DNA from 2 places in the Hydrogenophaga defluvii genome. Region 1 is predicted to be linked to the other one. Evidence: riboswitches for the same ligand, from Rfam matches in the RefSeq annotation. Region 1 holds a riboswitch; the other holds the start of a gene.
What was found. Region 1 has a riboswitch for cobalamin ahead of ACFQU0_RS20705 (TonB-dependent receptor domain-containing protein). Riboswitches for the same ligand answer to the same signal wherever they lie in the genome.
Positions count from the first base shown of each region.

Region 2: another riboswitch for cobalamin. It lies ahead of ACFQU0_RS06645 (TonB-dependent receptor domain-containing protein); the one in region 1 lies ahead of ACFQU0_RS20705 (TonB-dependent receptor domain-containing protein).

Region 1 is NZ_JBHTBZ010000088.1:9,600-14,044, reverse strand. It holds gene dbpA (ATP-dependent RNA helicase DbpA) at 1-640, shown strand, start outside; partial or broken gene ACFQU0_RS20710 (YebC/PmpR family DNA-binding transcriptional regulator) at 677-1,387, shown strand; cobalamin riboswitch at 1,438-1,678, shown strand; gene ACFQU0_RS20705 (TonB-dependent receptor domain-containing protein) at 1,758-3,605, shown strand; gene ACFQU0_RS20700 (cobyrinate a,c-diamide synthase) at 3,602-4,445, shown strand, end outside.
Region 2 is NZ_JBHTBZ010000014.1:46,327-50,771, reverse strand. It holds gene ACFQU0_RS06650 (ABC transporter substrate-binding protein) at 1-566, opposite strand, end outside; gene ACFQU0_RS06645 (TonB-dependent receptor domain-containing protein) at 551-2,395, opposite strand; cobalamin riboswitch at 2,474-2,726, opposite strand; gene ACFQU0_RS06640 (DUF904 domain-containing protein) at 2,764-2,982, shown strand; gene ACFQU0_RS06635 (cell division protein ZapA) at 2,994-3,347, shown strand; RNA gene ssrS (6S RNA) at 3,373-3,551, shown strand; gene ACFQU0_RS06625 (sulfite exporter TauE/SafE family protein) at 3,622-4,437, shown strand.

The sequences.
Region 1 (4,445 bases):
CTTTTGCAACACCAAGGTCCAGTGCCGCGACCTCGTGGACGTGCTGCACGCCCAAGGCATCAGCGCGCTGGCCTTGCACGGCGACCTGGAGCAGCGCGACCGCGACCAGGTGCTGGTGCGTTTTGCCAACCGCAGCTGCTCGGTGCTGGTGGCCACCGACGTGGCCGCGCGTGGGCTGGACATTGCGAGCCTCGCCGCCGTCATCAACGTCGACGTGACGCCCGACCCCGAGGTGCACATCCACCGCATCGGCCGCACCGGGCGCGCCGGTGAAAGTGGCCTGGCGCTGAACCTGGCCAGCCTCGATGAAATGGGCGCGGTGGGCCGCATCGAACAACTGCAGAAGCAAGAGTCGGTGTGGCACCCGCTGGACGAGCTCAAGCCCACCGGCAGCGGCCCGCTGCTGGCGCCCATGGTCACCTTGCACATCCAGGGCGGGCGCAAGGAAAAAATCCGCCCCGGCGACGTGCTGGGCGCCCTCACCGCCGACCTGGGCTACACCCGCGAACAGGTGGGCAAGATCAACGTCAACGAGTGGTCCACCTACATCGCGGTGGACCGCGCCATCGCCGAGCAGGTGGCGAACCGGCTCAGCCGCATCAAGGGCAAAAACGTCAAGGCACGCCTGCTCGAAGACTGAAGCCCCAAACATTCATCACACACAAAGGTACGCAGCATGGGCGCGCAATGGAAAGCGAAACACAAGGACCTGGCGGCCAACGCCAAGGGGCGCTTGTTCGGCAAACTGGTCAAGGACATCATGATCGCGGCGCGCGATGGCGCCGACCCCAACGCCAACGCGCGCCTGCGCCTGGCGGTGGAGCAGGCCCGCAAGGCATCGATGCCCAAAGACACGCTGGACCGCGCGATCAAGAAAGGCGCGGGCCTCAGCGGTGAAGTCGTGCATTTCGAGCATGTGATCTACGAAGGGTTTGCCCCGCACCGCGTGCCGGTGATGGTGGAATGCCAGACCGACAACGTGAACCGCGCCGCCTCCGAGATGCGGGTGCTGTTCCGCAAGGGCCAACTGGGCACCTCGGGTTCTGTCGCCTGGGATTTTGACCACGTGGGCCTGATCGAAGCCGAACCGGCCACGCCCGGCGCCGACCCCGAACTGGCCGCGATCGAGGCCGGCGCGCAGGACTTCGAGCCCGCCGATGAGGACGGTGCAACCCTGTTCATCACCGCGCCCACCGACCTCGATCTGGTGGGCCGCGCCCTGCCCGCCCATGGCTTCAAGTTGCTGTCGTCCAAGCTGGGCTACCGGCCCAAGAACCCGGTCAGCGCCGCCAGTCTCACGCCCGCGCAACTGGACGAGGTGGAAAGTTTCCTGGCGGCGCTGGACGCCAACGAAGACGTGCAAAACGTGTTTGCGGGATTGGTCGGCCGACCTGTACTGCGGCACACATCGAACCAAGGCGAAGACAACGGCGCAGTGTTTACAATGCGCTCGTTGGTGCTCGCGGCCCGCCTCTTGGGCCGCAGTTCAACGGGAAGCTGGGGGGAACCGGCCTGTAACACAGGCCACTCCTAACCAGCGCTGCCCCCGCAACGGTAAGCGGACGGGGTGATCCTCACCCCCGCATCCCTCACTGCCACTGGCCGCCCGCAAGGCGACTGGGAAGGCGACGGATGTTGCTCCGCCAGCCCGGATACCGGCCAACAAGGGGGTGCCACGCCTGCATCGCAAGCGCGGCACCGTAAGGTCCATTCACCGTCGGGGAAGGCGGTGCGGACATCCTGGCTTGTTCTTGTTCATGAAAACCCGCTCTCTCCGCGCGCACCGTGCCGCGTGGGCCTTGGCCGCCTGTGCCTCACCGTTGTGCCACGCCCAAACCTCGGCCGAGGTCACTGTGGCCGCCCTGTCCGAAACCCTGGTCACCGCCACCCGCGTTGTGCAGCCGCTGACCGACGTGGTGGCCGACGTCACCCTGATTGACCGCGAGGCGTTGGAACGCAGCGGCGCCACCGGCATTGCCGACGTGCTGGCCCGCCAGCCCGGCATCACCATCGCCCGCAACGGTGGCCCTGGCGCCACCACCAGCGTGTTTGTGCGCGGGGCCGAAAGCCGCTTCACCACCGTGCTGGTGGACGGCGTGCGGGTGGACTCGCAATCCACCGGCGGCGCCACCTGGAACGCCATCCCGCTGGCGCAGATCGATCGCATCGAGATCGTCCGAGGTCCGGCCGCCGCGGTCTACGGCTCCGACGCCCTCGGTGGTGTCATCCAGATCTTTACCCGCCGGGGCGAAGCCGGCTTCAACCCGAGCGTGGGCATGGGGGTGGGCAGCCATGGCACGCGCCAGGTGGAGGCGGGCCTCAGTGGTCGCGAAGGCGCCTTCGACTACGCACTTTCGCTCAGCCGCGACAGCAGCCAGGGCTTCAACGTGCAGCCCAGTGGCAACCCCGACCGCGACGGGTATGAGCATGAGGCCCTCAGTGCGCGTCTGGGCTGGCAGCTCCACCGCGAACACCGGCTGGAAGCCACGACGCTGCACACCCGTCAGGACACGCAATACGACGCGTCCACCCCGGGCCGGGACGACCATGCCTTGCACCGGCTGAACACCCTGGGCCTGCAATGGCTGGCGCAATGGAGCCCCAGCCACAACAGCCGCCTGAGCGTGAACCGCAGCCGCGACCGCTACGAGACCCGACCTTCGCCCTACGTGACCGACACCCACATCACAAGCTACCTGCTGCACAACAGCTGGCATGCCGGCGGACAACAGTGGTCGGTGGACCTGGAGCGCCGCGAGGATGAGCTGGACAACGCCAGCACCACCCCCACTCGCACCCGTCGTTCGCAGGACGCGCTGGCCCTGGGCCACGGCCGCCGCTGGGATGGGCACAGCCTGCAGCTTAACCTGCGCCACGACCAGGACAGCGAGTTCGGCGGCAAGACCACCGGCAGCGCGGCCTACGCCTACGAGCTGTCGCCCCAGTGGCGCGCCAGCGCCTCGGCCGGCACGGCCTTCCGTGTGCCCACGCTGTACCAGCGCTTCAGCATCTACGGCACGCCGGACCTGAAGGCCGAGTCCGGCCGCAACATCGAGTTCGGACTGAAGCACGACACGCCCACGCGCCACTTCGCCGTGGTGGCCTACCGCAACCGGGTGGACAACCTCATCACCTATGTGAGCGGTCCCGGCAGCTGCGTCAACGGCACGGGCAGGCTACCCGGCTGCTACGGCAACACCGCGCGCGCGCAGTACCAGGGCGTCACCTTCAGCGGCGACCAGCGCCTGGGCCACACCGTGCTGCGCGCCTCGCTGGACCTGCTGGACCCGCGCGACCTCGACACCGGCAAACAGCTCGCCCGCCGCGCCCGCCGCCAGGCCACCCTGGGCCTGGACCAGCGGCTGGCCGACTGGCAACTCGGTGCCGAGGTGCAACTGGTGGCCCACCGCTACAACAACGCAACCAACACCCAGCGCCTGGGCGGCTACGGCTTGTTCAACTTGAGCGCCACCAAACCACTGGGCCGCGACTGGCGCCTGATCGCCCGTGTGGACAACCTGGGCGACAAGGCCTACGAAACCGCACGCGGCTACGCCACCGCGGGCCGCACCGTGTACATCGGCCTCAAGTGGGCACCTCAATGAGCGCGGCGTCGGTCTCCTGCCCGGCCGTGCTGGTGGCCGCGCCCGCCTCGGGCCAGGGCAAAACCACCGTGGCCGCCGCCCTGGCACGCCTGCACACGCGCGCTGGGCGCCGCGTGCGCGCCTTCAAGTGTGGGCCCGACTTTCTGGACCCACACTGGCTCACGTTGGCCAGCGGCCACCCGGTGGACAACCTGGACCTGTGGATGACCGGCGAGGCCGAATGCCGCGCCCGCTTGCACGCCGCCGCCGTTGACGCCGACCTGCTGGTCATCGAAGGCGTGATGGGCCTGTTCGACGGCACGCCGAGCGCGGCCGACCTGGCCCAGCGTTTCGGCTTGCCCGTGCTGGCGGTGATCGACGCCTCGGCCATGGCAGGCACCTTCGGCGCGCTGGCCCACGGCCTGCGGCATTACCGCCCCGGCCTGCCCTGGGCCGGTGTGCTGTCCAATCGCGTGGCCAGCGCAGGCCACGCACAGATGCTGGAAGCAGCCCTGCCCACCGACGACAGTGGTTGGCTGGGCGCCGTGCCACGCGACGCCGCCTTCACCCTGCCCGAACGCCACCTGGGCCTGACCGTGGCCAGCGAACTGCCCGACGCCCTGGCCCGCCTCGATGCCGCCGCCGACGCCCTGGCCGCCACCCCGCTGGGCCAGATGGACACAGCCGCGCTGGCGCGTTGGGCGGTGCCGTTCGAAACACCTGCGGCGTCAACCACCCCACCTCCGCTGCTGGCCGGCCGCACCATCGCCGTGGCCCGCGACGCCGCCTTCTGCTTCATCTACCCGGCCAACCTGGACACACTGCAAGCGCTCGGCGCCGAGCTGGTGTTTTTCTCGCCCC
Region 2 (4,445 bases), on a different contig from region 1:
GGAAAACAGTCGTCGCCGCCGGCCAGGGTCAACAACTCGGACACCCAGCGGATGGCGCTGATGTGGGGTTCGTCCCATTCCTCGAAATAAATGCGCGGGCGCCTGGGCAAGGCCGTTGCGGCGGCGGCAATGGCGTCCAGCCGGGCTCGCATGGCAGCCAGCCGTGCCAAGCCTTGCTCGGCCTGCCCCACCATGGCAGCTACCTGATATAGAACCGAAAAAATCTCGTCCACGCTGCGCTGGTTGAACACCGTGACCTGCACACCGTGCCGGACCAGGGCCGACGCAATGTCGGCCTGCAGGTCGGAGAAGCCCAACACGCAGTCGGGCTCCAGCGCCAGAATCTTGTCGATCTTGGCGCTGAGGAAGGCCGAGACCTTGGGTTTCTCTTCGCGCGCGCGGCGCGGCCGCACGGTGTAGCCCGAGATGCCGACGATGCGGGCCTCCTGCCCCAGCAGGTAGAGCCACTCGGTGGTTTCTTCGGTGAGGCAAACGATGCGCTGCGGCCCGGGGTGTGCCGGGTCAAACGGCTTCCTTGCCGAGGGCGGCGTCACTTCGGTGCCCACTTCAGGCCCGCGTAGAACGTGCGGCCCGCCGTGGCGTACCCGCGTATGGTCTGGTGGTCCTTGCCACCCACGTTGTCCACACGCAGCAGCAACGACCAATCCTGGCCCAAGGGCCGGCTGGCATGCACATTCACCAGCCCGTAGCCGCCCAGGCGCTCTGTGTTGGCCACATCGCTGTAGCGCTGGCCCGACAGCTTCCACTCCGCACCCCATTGCCAGGCACCGCTGCGGGTGTCGGCACTCAGGCTGGCGTGGCGCTGGGCGCGGCGCACCAGGCGTTTGCCTGTGTCGAGGTTGCGCGGGTTCTGTAGGTCCAGCGAGGCGCTGAGATTGAAATCGCCCACGCGGCGCGCCGCCTGCAGCGTGACACCGCTGAAGCGTGCACGCGCGGTGTTGGCGTAGCAGCCGGCCCAGTCGCCCAGGCCGTTGGCGCACGGGCCGGGGCCAGACACGTAGTCGATCAAGTCAGACACCGTGTTGCGGTAGGCCACCACGCCATAACGCGTGTTCTGGTGGGCGTAGCGCAGGCCGGCCTCCAGGTTGCGCCCGGATTCCGGTTTGAGATGGGGCACGCCATAGACGCTGAAGCGCTGGAACAGCGTGGGCGCGCGAAACGAGGTGCCCGCCGAGGCCGTGGCGCGCCAGCCGGGCGCAAAGCCATAGGCGTAGGCGGCACTGCCCGTGGTCTTGTTGCCAAACTCGCTGTCCTTGTCGTGGCGGGCGTTGAGCTGCAAGGCGTGCGCCCCGGCATTCCAGCCATAGCCCAGCGCCAGCGCGTCCTGATGGCGGCCTGAAATGGTGGGCGTGGTGCTGCTGTTGTCCAACTCGTCTTCACGGCGCTCCAGCGCGGCGGTGAACACCTGTGCGCCCAGGCGCCATTCGTTGTGGAACAGGTGACTGGTGATGTCGGTCGCGGTGAGGAAGCTGAAGGGCAGGCTGTCGTAGCGGTCGCGGCTGCGGCTGCTGCTCACGCGCGTCTGGTAACTGTCGGACCAACGCGCCGTCCAGTTCAAACCCAGGGTGCTGAGGTCGTGCACGCTGCGGTCGTCCACGTCGGGCATGTAGCCGTCGTATTGGCTGTTCACATGGCTGGTCAGGGCCGTGGCTTCCAGCCGGTGGCGCGCGTCCACCTGCCAGCCCAGGCGTGCCGATGCCGAGCGGTTGCGGTGACCGTCCTTGTCGGGGTTGGCGCCGGGTTGGGAATCGAAGCCACTGGCGCGTTCGCCCGCCAGCGACAAGGCGTAGTCCACCGTGCCGTTGCCGCCGCTGAGGCCCAGCTGGACGCTGGCCAAACCGTGGCTGCCCACGCCCAGCGAGGCAGTGGGTGCAAAACCGGCCTCGCCCTTGCGGGTGAACAGTTGCAACACGCCGCCCACGGCATCGGAGCCGTACACGGCGGCGGCCGGGCCACGCACCAGCTCGATGCGGTCGATCTGCGCGAGTGGCACCGCGTTCCAGGTGACACCGCCGGTGGACTGCGAATCCACCCGCACGCCGTCGATGAAGACGGCGGTGAAACGCGGGTCGGCCCCGCGCACAAACACGCCCGTGACCGATGCCTGGCCGCCGGTGCGGGCCAGCTCGACGCCGGGCAGGCGCGCCAGCACGTCGGCCAGGCCCACGGCGCCGCTGCGCTCAATGGCTTCGCGATCGACCACGGTGACATCGGCCACCACATCCATCAGGGGTTGGGCCACGCGCGTGGCGGTGACCACGGTTTCGCGCAGTTGCGCGATTTGTTGCTGTGCATGGGCGGAGCTGGTGGGCCAAACCAGGGTCAAGGCCAGGGGCAGCGCGGCAAGGGGGGCGCCGGGGGTGCGGGAACGCATGGGGTTGTCCATCGATCAAGGTGTCCTCACCGCCTTCCCCGACGGTGCCTGGACGTCAAGGCGGCGCACACCTGGGCGCGCACCACCACCTTGTTGGCCGGTATCCGGGCTGGCGGAGCGATTCCCCTCGCCTTCCCAGGGGCCGTGTGGACCACCAGTGGCGTTGAAGGAAACGGAGGCGTGGCCGCTGTGCGAAGCCACTTTCTCGTCCGCTTACCGTTGCGGGGGCAGCGCTGGTTAGACACCACCTGTGCAGGTGGCCATCCCCCAGCTTCCCGTTGAACTGCGGCATGTGAGCCACACCGCGAGCACCAACGCTACCGATTGTAGTCACGTGGTCCGGGCGCGGCGCCTACAATGGCGGCGACATGGCTGCCACCCACCCCATCGATCAGATTGCCGAGCGCGTCGAGCGCTTGCTGCTGCGACACGAGGAACTGCGCCGCACCAACGCCTTGCTGGCCGAACAGGTGCGTACGCTGACCCAGGAACGTGACGCCCTCAAGGGGCGGCTGGGCGCGGCGCGCCAGCGCATCGATCTGCTGATCCAACGCCTGCCAACGCCCGGTGTGAAAGACGAAGCATGAGCAAACCCGGCCTGAAACAGATCGAGGTTCAGATCATGGGCAACAGCTATTTGCTGGCCTGCCCAGACGGTGGCGAGGCGACGTTGCTCGATGCGGTGGAAAAGGTCGATGCGGCGATGTGCCGCATCCGCGACGCGGGCAAGGTCAAGGCACGTGACCGTATTGCGGTCTTGGCGTCGCTGAACATCGCTTTTGAGCTGTCGCAGAAAGAGGCGCTGGCGTTCAACGCGTCTTCCTTCGGCCACACGGAAGACCCGGCGCAATCGGATGCACAGGCGACAGAATCGACCGCCGTGGAAGCGCGTCTGATGCAATTGGTGCGTCGCCTCGACCAAGCCCTGGAAAACGACGGCCAACTGCTTTGATGCGGCCCGACTGGCCTACAATGTCAATTGTCTGCGGCGCGTGCCGGGCTTTATATTTCCTTGAACCAATGCTCATTGAGCCCGGGCTTGGTACATTGCATGGTGGGTGTGAGCGTCTCGCGTCAGACGAACCCGAAGCCCTGCTGCCCTCGCCCACCTGAACCCCGGTTCAGGATGCCGGTCCGGTGGCACCGCAGACACCCTCTTTTTCCGGTTGAGCGTTCGGCATGGTGAGTTGAGCGTGCGTGTGCTCAACATCACCTCCCTTCACCCCATGCTCCTGGACCCCATCCTCATCGTCGAATTGGCCGTGCTTGGCCTGTGCACCGGTTTTCTGGCCGGTCTGTTGGGCATAGGGGGCGGCATGATCATGGTGCCCTTCATCACCTTCATCATGGGTTCGCGTGGTGTGGCGCCCGAGTTGTCGGTCAAGATGGCCATTGCCACCTCCATGGCCACCATCATCTTCACATCGGTCTCCAGTGTGCGCGCCCACCACAAACGCGGAGCCGTGCGCTGGGACATCGTCAAGGGCCTGGCACCGGGCATTGTGCTGGGCGCCATGGTGGCGAGCCTGGGCGTGTTCGCGGTGCTCAAAGGCGCCTGGCTGGCGCTGCTGTTTGCGGCCTTTGTCGGCTTTTCCGGCACCCAGATGCTGCTGGACAAAAAGCCGGCGCCCACCCGGGGGCTGCCGGGCACGGGCGGCCTGGTGGGCGCAGGTGGCGTGATCGGCTTTCTCTCGGGCCTGGTGGGTGCGGGCGGCGGTTTTGTCAGCGTGCCGTTCATGACTTGGTGCAACGTGGCCATCCACAACGCGGTGGCCACCAGCGCCGCGCTGGGTTTCCCGATTGCCGTGGCCAACGTGGCAGGCTATGTGGTGGCCGGGGCTTCGGTTCAGGGGCTGCCCGCCGGGTCACTGGGCTACATCTTCCTGCCGGCACTCGCCGTCATTGCCACGGCCAGCGTGCTGACCGCCCCGCTGGGCGCCAAGGCGGCCCACGCCTTGCCTGTCAAACAGCTCAAGCGCGCGTTTGCCGCGGTGCTCTATGTGCTGGCGGCCTACATGCTCTACAAAGGCTTGAGCATGTGAGCGTGGGA